2 regions of the Priestia sp. AB genome follow, and region 2 is predicted to be linked to the other one. Evidence: riboswitches for the same ligand, from Rfam matches in the RefSeq annotation. Region 2 holds a riboswitch; the other holds the start of a gene.
What was found. A riboswitch is a leader RNA that binds a small molecule or an ion and turns the genes downstream of it on or off. The one in region 2 is predicted to bind ZMP and ZTP.

Region 1 (4,733 bases), on a different contig from region 2:
CTGGCGGTCTTGCTGCAAAATTTCACGTGAAATATTAAGAGATAAATCTTCAGAATCTACCATACCTTTTACAAAGCTAAAGTAATCCGGAAGAAGATCTGCACATTTATTCATAATTAAGACGCCGTTTGAGTAGAGTTCAAGTCCTTTTTCAAATTCTTTTGAGTAGTAATCAAACGGACTATTTTCTGGAATAAATAAAATAGCATTGTAGCGAATCGTTCCATCCACGTTAATATGAAGGTGAGTGAGCGGTTTATCAAATCCATAGCGTTTTTCTGAATAAAACTGCTCATAGTCTTCTGAAGTCAATTCATTTTTATTTTTCTTCCAGATCGGTACCATACTGTTGATAACTTGTTCTTCTGTATAATCTTCTAGCTCGTTATCAGAACCTTTTTTAGGACGTTTTTCCGTTATGTCCATTTTAATCGGGTAGCGGATAAAGTCTGAATACTTTTTAATGATCTCTTTTAAATGATATTCTTCTAGATACTCATCATATGTTTCATCTTCTGTATTTTCTTTAATTTTTAAAATGATTTGAGTTCCAACTGTTTCTTTTTCGCACCGCTCGATTGTATAACCATCAGCACCAGTAGATTCCCATTTATAGGCTTTATCGCTGCCTAAAGCTTTACTAATCACCGTTACGACATCTGCTACCATAAACGCTGCGTAAAACCCAACGCCGAATTGGCCGATAATCGTGTGCCCGTCCTTTGTTTCATTTTCGTTTTTAAACGCAAGAGAACCGCTTCTCGCAATTGTGCCCAAGCTGCTTTCAAGCTCTTCTTGCGTCATGCCAATTCCAGTATCCGTAATGGTTAAGGTACGGTCAGTTTTATCTGGTGTTACTTTTATGTAGTAGCTTTCTTTGTTAAAATGCAAGGAGTCGTCTGTTAAAGCTTTGTAATAAATTTTATCGATTGCATCACTTGAATTTGATAAAAGTTCTCTCAAAAATACTTCTTTTTGAGAATAAATGGAATTAATCATCATCTCTAATAATCGCTTTGATTCGGCTTTGAATTCTTTTTTTGACATAAGAAGTTCTCCTTTCCAAATAGGGCTTATAAAATAATTAGCACTTGAGTTGATAGAGTGCTAATCACTCTTCTTATTTAACATGTATTGGGGTATTTGTCAATATATTAGGAGATTCACCAAAGAGATTAAAAATTAGACTGAAAAAAGCAAACTTTTAAAAAAAGGTTGAACGTTCTGAAAGAGTTTGCTAGAATATACTTAATTTCAAAGACTATATGTGACTGGCGAAACGCGGATAACCGTGAGGAAGCATATAGTGACGTAGCCGTTCGCCTGGGCAGAGGTAAGGGATTAATACATATCTCTTACCTCTTTCTGTTTAGGGGGAGAGGATATAGAAGTTATCAGACATGTAGGCTAAAAAACCAGACTTTTAAAAAAATTAAAAATGAAGTTCCTTTATCCAAAGGTAAAAACATGTAAAACTACGATGATAATCAGAGGAGAGTACAAAATGAGCACATTAACATTAGAAAAAGTACAAACAATCAAAACATTAAACAACATTGCACAAAAAGGTCTAAATGTTTTTAATCAAGAAGGTTATCAAATTGACAACGACAGCGAAAATCCAGATGCGATTGTCGTGCGTAGCTTTAACATGCACAGCATGGCGTTTGACCAAAATTTAAAAGCTATTGCACGAGCTGGAGCAGGGGTTAATAATATACCGGTGGACGCTTGCACGGAGCAAGGTATCGTTGTATTTAATACGCCAGGAGCTAATGCAAACGCAGTAAAAGAAATGGTTTTAACTACAATTATGGCTTCTTCTCGTAACTTATTTGCTGGAGTTGAATGGACAAAAGGATTAGATGGCCAAGGTGATCAAATTCCTAAATTAGTTGAAGCAGGTAAAAAACAGTTTGTTGGAAAAGAAATCAAAGGTAAAACGTTAGGCGTTATTGGTTTAGGTGCAATTGGTGCTCTTGTAGCAAACGATGCGCTTGATTTAGATATGGACGTAATTGGTTTTGATCCATTCATTTCTGTTAATACAGCTTGGAATTTGTCTCGCAACGTGCAGCGTGCAATGTCTCTAGAAGAACTATTTGCAGCATCTGACTATATTACGGTTCACGTTCCATTAACGGACGATACAAAAGGTGTTTTCAATAAAGAAACGTTTAGCATCATGAAACCGGATGTTCATATTTTGAACTTCTCACGCGGTGAGCTTGTAAACGAAGAAGATATGAAAGCTGCTCTTGAAAGTGGAAAAGTTGGACGATACATTACAGATTTCCCAAATCAAAATGTCTTGAACATGAAAAATGTTGTGCCAATTCCTCATCTAGGGGCATCAACTCAAGAATCAGAAGAAAACTGTGCGGTAATGGCAGCACGTCAGGTGAAAAATTTCTTAGAAACAGGAAACGTTAAAAACTCAGTGAACTTCCCGAATGCATCTCTTCCTTACACTGGGAAAAAACGCGTAGCTGCTTTCCATCACAACGTGCCGAATATGGTAGGACAACTTACGCAAGTATTCTCAAACTACAATTTAAACATCGCAGATATGGTGAACAGAAGCCGCGGTGAATATGCGTATACAATGATCGATATTGACAATCAAGTAAGTGACGAGATTGTGCCTGAGCTAGAAGAAAAAATCGGTCAAATTGAAGGAATTATTACAAGTCGTATTATCTAATTTGGTTCCCGTCATATTTTAGTGTTACAGCCCTAACTTAGAAAAGTTAGGGCTGTTTTTACATGGTGTTTACCTCATATCAATTCCTTCATTCTCATAACATATAGAAATACCTTTAAAGAGGTGAACGTTTTGTCAGGAGAACTGATAGGAATTTTGATAGGGTCGCTCATCGCGCTGGCAGGAACATTCATTACGTCTGTCGTAGCTATAGTGATGTCGAAAGAGCAATACAAACAAGAGCTTCGCAAAGCATTTATCCAAAAGAAAGTTGATGCCTATACCCATGTGTGTCAAGTTATTCTAGCTATAAAAAATGATTTACTTACAAAAACTGTTTCTTCAGCCGGCTTAAACTGGACGGCTCAATCTATTAACAAACTAGCAGATGTGTGTATTACGGAAGGGCTATGGATCGATGAAGAAGACAGCAAAAAGCTCGAGGTTCTGCAGAAGCAGCTTTCAAAATTTGTATTTGATGAAATAGAACTGTCTAGACATGATATTCTCACAGCCTGTTATGAAATTGTTGAATATTGTGAAAAAAAGGTAAGGATTCTTCATTCTATGACTGCAAAAGAATAGGTGATTACTACTTTAAGAAGTGATAGTAGAAGTATTAAAAAAGCATCGGAATATAAAGTCAAAAAACAATCCGTTTATACACCAGCAGTCGACGAGGGCATTAAGCGATAGGAAAAGATAGGCTCAGTACCGGGTCTATCTTTTTACGTTATCTTAAGTTTCAATTCATACTGGCTTCATATAAATTAATCATACTGAATGTATTAATGAAAGATATGAGGTGGAACAATGCTAAACAAGCTTTTTAAACTATTTACACCAGAAACCGAGATATCTACAGATAAAGAAGTAGATATCCACGAAGAGAACGATTTTAACGAAGTTTGTGATGATCATTTCATTATAGATGAGTATTAGAAACCCTATAAAATGCTGCGAAATTTAAAGAATTGATTGAGTATATCCGTATAACCAGTAATTGCACAAGGGTCGTAAAGGTATACTTTTACAGCCGATTAATATTTGTGAATTGCTTTTCACATGAAACAATGTGAAAAAAATGGGCATCCTAGAAGCAAAAGGAGGGGATAGAATGGGCAAAGAACCAAATGATGAAACAAGTGAAGGGCTGAATCAGCTTTTTGAAATCATCAATGCAAAAGGCGACGAGGGCGAACTTAGGGAAATTGTCAGCAGGAGCAGTGAAAAGAATAATCATAAAAATCATGAGGATCAATCGTAAAAAGAAAATAAAAAACCTCTTCATGGAAATCATGAAGAGGTCAGATGAAATAGTATTGCAACCATTCCATCCTGCAGAGTTTTAAAGTGTTTTAAACTCTTGATACGACTGGTTTTATGGAACTGATGGGATTCGAACCCACGACCCCTTGTCTGCCAGACAAGTATTCTCCCACTGAACTACAGTCCCGATTATGTAGAGCCTTTATTGCGTGTTGACTCTACTATATTTTAATACGTATGCCGCGCGTTCGCAATAGTTATTTTCAGTGTTTTCTAATTTCTTCATATGAATATTAACTTTTAAAAAAATCATTTACTTCTTGTTTATACGTATAAAAAAAACTTGGAATTTGGCTTGGTTCCAATCCTTGTACAGCGTATTTGCTGATGGATTCGTAGTACCATTTCTGCTTTTCGAATCCTCTTTTAAAGCTATTCCAAATCGTATCTCCTTGCTGATCGTAGCTTTCTTTTAAAGACCGTAAATTGTCTAATTTATCTGCTACAATTAAAGATTTCACTTCAAGAGAACCAGTTTTCACAATTTGAATTGTATGCTGTTTACGCTCTTCCCAGCTTTTTGATTTGTTTTCTGTATGAGCTTCAACAATCCCCGCTACCTCTAAACCAAATCTTTGTACAATTTCTTCGAGTGTTACATTTGTATCTTCTACAGCATCATGCAGATAAGCTGCTGCAATTACTTCTTCACTAAAACCTGCTTTTTCTAAAATATTACCTACGTTAATAGGATGAACAA
Region 2 (4,733 bases):
GTTGATTACTGTGCAAGACTTTGCTTTCCGCTGGCCGCCGATGAGCCTCCTCGTCTCTTTCGCTTTTCCGCCCCTTAGTCTTCCTCTTGCCCTCCAATCAACTGCTAGAAGGAACGAAACAGATGAAACCTACGTTCACCATAACAAAAAAAACGAACCACTAATCAAACATGTTGATCACTGGTTCGTTTTTCATTTGAGCTAAAATACTTTTGTCTCGGCCTCTCTTTTATGCTACCAAGGTTGTCCTAAATCCAATACCGAGGCTAGTTCATTGCTTTTTTTACGCACTTGTTTACGCGTGGCAGCGCGATCTGCCCCCGTTTGAAACAGGTATTTTTCTTCTTCTGTTTCTGGAATGAGCTCCGGTACTGCACGGGGCTTTCCATCATCATCCATTGCAACAAAAGTTAAAAATGATGTGGCTGCAATTTGACGCTCCCCGGTTTTTAAATTTTCTTTAATCACTTTCACAAACACTTCCATGGATGAGCGACCTGTCCATGATACGTATGACTCCAAACATACAGAATCCTGAGGCGTAATAGGGTGCAGAAAATGAATAGAGTCTGCTGAAGCTGTTACACACTCTGTACGACTGTGACGATAAGCTGAAATGGACGCAATCATATCAATATCACTCATTAACTTTCCGCCAAATAACGTATTGTGATTATTAATATCATTAGGAAAAATGCGGCTCGTTCGAACGGCCTTTGTATCTTTACAATAATTTGCTTTCATTAGTAAGAACCTCCATTGATGCCTATCATAATAAGAATAAAAGAATGAATGAACCTATACTAGCATATTTTGATAAATTTAGCTTTACAAAAAACTCGTTGATTTATTTACAGAAAACAAAAAAGAGAAGAAAAATTCTTCTCTTTTTTGTCTACCGAATATAGCTTAATCCAAACGTTTTACCTAACGAATCACTGTATAGGTCACTTGACTTTACAGTCCATTTCCCATCTTCTTTCACCATAAAAATTCGTAGGGGACGACTTCCTTCTTTCGTTTCTAATTCATTTACAATATCTTTGAATTTAGAAGCCGCAAACTCTTCAGAGTGTTCTGTATCGTAATCTTTCGTTTCATCTGTATATGCTCGCTTAAGCTGCGATACGTATGAATATAAGTCTGATAAATTAAGAGTAGTGTACTCCACTTCTAGTACGGCTTTATTATTTGCATTCGCAATCACATTTGTTTTCACGCTTGCTTTTTCTTTTAAAACATCTTTATACATGTTAAAAAAATCTTTTTTTGCTTTGTCGGTTAAACTGTTAGAAAACGCACCTTTTAATTCCTCATTAAACGCTTTTTTCTGTTCTTCTATGACAGCTGTTTTGTCTGCTGTTACATATTTATCATAGTCTACGTTTTCTTTGTTTAAGTAAAGGACTTCTGTATAAGCTTGCAGAGCTTTTTCTGGATCTTGCAGTTTATTATAGCTTTTCGCGTATTTTTTCGTATCGAGTGTTAATGTCACTTCGTCAATTTCTTCATCATAATCAGATGATTTTGGCTGAAGCCCAATTTTGTACTTTTTATCTTTTTTGACTTCAAAGACAAACGTTAATTTTTTTTGTTTTCCAGCGCCAATCTTGTCAGATGCACTGCTTTCTAGTCCAAGCTCACGACTGTTCACTCCCGTTTTTGGAGACAGCTGTTCATCTCCTTCGTATAAATACACACCGTCGTAATCCGATAAAGATATACTGTTTTTGGAGACATTTTTCACTTTTAAATCAACTTTCAACAGCCCTTTTTCTTCACTTGTAGCTCCTTCATCACTATCTACTAAAATGTAAGAAGCGCTGTCAATGGATGCTTCAATCGCCTTATTTTTAGCCGACGTGGATCCTCCCGTTTCCTTAGAATTGTTGCAAGCCGCTAATACTAGCATAAGTACAAAAGCTAAAGCCAAAACATTCATTTTTTTCACAGCTGCCTAATCCCCTTTATTTTGTTTTTTTGGAACTTTATCCCAAATAAAGGTTCCCTCTGTATAAATACTTAAACCTTAAAATCTATATTTTTTACAATATTTTGATAAAAACTAAGTCTAAATTCTCCACTCATCTAAATAAAAAAACACGAGCACGGGCTCGTGTTTTTTTATTTAGATTTAAAATTTTCTTGATTGATTTGTTCAGCTTCTTTCATATATCGGTTAGATTTTCCACTTTTAATTCCCCAGTAATAAAAAGCTAATGATACGCAAGTAATCACTAGCATATCCCATCCGAAAGGCAAAATATTTTTGCCTCCGAATTTTTCGCTTCCTATGTAGGAAATAAAAATCATGCACGCTAAATAGATAAGCATCCAAGCCCCGGTTAAAAATTCTTTTTTAAAGCCCACCCATTTATTTTTCGCTTGGTAATAAAAATAAACAGGCAGGCCAATTGCCATAATAAAGATCACTTCACCTGTAAGTGGCCACCTTGCCCAGTAAAGAGTCAAGGAAGCAAAAACGAAGCCGCATGGCGCAATAACTGATGCCCCTTTTAAATAAAATGGACGGTAAAAGTGTGAAGCCGTTTTTCTTAATGTTATAAGCGCTACAGGACCCATAATATAAGAGATAAGCGTCGCTACTGAGATCACTTCTGCTAAGACACCCCATCCTCTAAATAAAAAGAGAAACAAGAAGCAAGCTGCTAAATTTAGCCACATAGCTGGGCGCGGGACATTGTAAAGTGGATGAAGAGTACCAAATATCTTTGGCAAGTATCCATTTCGCTGCATCCCGTATAACATTCTAGAAGTAGTTGCCGTATATGTAGCACCTGTGCCGGAAGGAGAAACAAATGCGTCTGCGTATAACACAATTGTTAGCCAGTTAATTCCAAGCGCAATCGCTAAATCAGCAAAAGGAGAATTAAAATTCAAATGATTCCATCCATCAGCAATTGATGACGGACTTACTGCTCCGATAAAGACAATTTGCAATATAATGTATACAATTCCTGCAATAAAAATTGAACCAATTACAGCTATCGGAATCGATTTATTAGGTGATTTTGCTTCTCCTGCCATATTTACAGGACTTTGAAACCCATTAAATGCAAACACAATACCTGATGTTGCCACTGCCGTTAAAACACTGGCCCATCCATAAGGGGCAACCCCATGCTCACTTGAAAAGTTTCCACTATGAAAACCAGCAAAAAATAAAGCCCCTGCCGTTAAACCAGGAATAATTAATTTAACAATCGTAATAAATGAGTTTGCTTTAGCAAAGAGATTTACCGTCCAATAGTTCACAAAAAAGTAAACGAATAATAACAAAGACGCAACTGCCAACCCCTTGGACGTTAAAATTCCATTGTCTACCAATTCATGAGTCCAGCGAGCCCACTTCCACGGCCAAGTACTCATATATTGCACAGATGCAATAGCCTCCACTGTTATCGTTGAAGCGATTGAAATCCAGTTAGCCCAAGCAGCCAAAAAACCAATAAATGATCCGTGTGAATACTGAGGATATTTAACCATCCCCCCTGCTTGTGGAAACATCGCGCCCAGTTCAGCATATGATAGGGCAATGGTCAAAATAACCACCATTCCAATAACCCATGAAAAAATAGCCGCGGGTCCCGCAATTTGAGCTGCTTTCCATGCTCCAAACAGCCACCCTGAACCGATAATCGAACCTATGCCTGTCATGGTTAAAGCAAATGTTCCCATCTTCCTTTGCATATTGCTCATCCAAATCTACTCCTCTTCCCTAGGAAAATAAAAAAAACACTTGCCGAATTTTCTCAAGTGTTTGCCCAGGCGCGCGGCTTATACGCTATATGCTCCCCCATGGTCATCCATGTTGCGCCAGTCACATATAGGAATATATTTTTTATCAGTATATAACATTCATTACTATTACTCAATATACAAAATGTTTACATTACTTTTCTAAAAATAATAAATTATTTGTAAAATTCCGAATTAACCTTCTAAAAATCTCTTTTTAATTATAAAAAGAACTAAAATCCTAACTTTTCTTGTTGTTTGATTCTTTTACTCCACGAGCAGATTATCTTCTGAAAATTATACTAATATATAATATTCATTTACATAATAAGAATTAACAGCTATATATCCATAGAATTCTTGCACTAGACCCTTTACTTATATACAATATGAAGAAAAGATACTAAAGTGAACTGCCCACCACTTAGCTACGCTTGAAGTGGGAGACTCCTTTTAGGAAAACGTTAAAACCTACATATCATGCACTTCGCAACAAATGAAGTACTTCGAGCAAACTTCTCTGTTTACGCAAGCACAAAACAGGGAAAATTACGAAAAAAGATTGTTAGAGGGATGCTTATGAATTATGCAAATGTAAAAGTTCTTTATTTTGATGACGACGGAACCATTCCAAATCACCCTCGTCTTCCAGTTTTGTTGTATGAACACGTATTTATTAGTAAGAAAGAGAAAGTGGAGAGCATTTTCAATTCTCACAACTGGAAAAACAGCTGGGTAGGCGGTATACATGATTTTCACCATTACCACAGCAATTCCCATGAAGCACTAGGTGTAATTAGCGGATCTGCACGTTTAAAACTAGGTGGACATATGGGGGAAAATATCGTGGTGCATGCTGGTGATGTGCTCGTACTTCCTGCAGGAACAGGGCATATGCGTCTGCAGTCAACTGCTGATTTTAAAGTGGTTGGAGCTTATCCAGAGGGCATGGATTACAATTTACGAACAGGAAA

Region 1: another riboswitch for ZMP and ZTP. It lies ahead of POF52_RS09830 (phosphoglycerate dehydrogenase); the one in region 2 lies ahead of POF52_RS17080 (APC family permease).

Annotation. Positions count from the first base shown of each region.
Region 1 is NZ_JAQMYN010000003.1:30,008-34,740, reverse strand. Features, by position in the region: gene htpG (molecular chaperone HtpG) at 1-1,047, opposite strand, end outside; ZMP/ZTP riboswitch at 1,258-1,336, shown strand; gene POF52_RS09830 (phosphoglycerate dehydrogenase) at 1,505-2,704, shown strand; gene POF52_RS09825 (hypothetical protein) at 2,837-3,289, shown strand; gene POF52_RS09820 (hypothetical protein) at 3,518-3,646, shown strand; gene POF52_RS09815 (hypothetical protein) at 3,822-3,971, shown strand; tRNA gene POF52_RS09810 (tRNA-Ala) at 4,089-4,160, opposite strand; gene POF52_RS09805 (HD domain-containing protein) at 4,267-4,733, opposite strand, start outside.
Region 2 is NZ_JAQMYN010000005.1:194,514-199,246, reverse strand. Features, by position in the region: gene POF52_RS17090 (acyl-CoA thioesterase) at 235-744, opposite strand; gene POF52_RS17085 (DUF5105 domain-containing protein) at 896-1,942, opposite strand; gene POF52_RS17080 (APC family permease) at 2,125-3,720, opposite strand; ZMP/ZTP riboswitch at 3,777-3,855, opposite strand; gene POF52_RS17075 (cupin domain-containing protein) at 4,240-4,733, shown strand, end outside.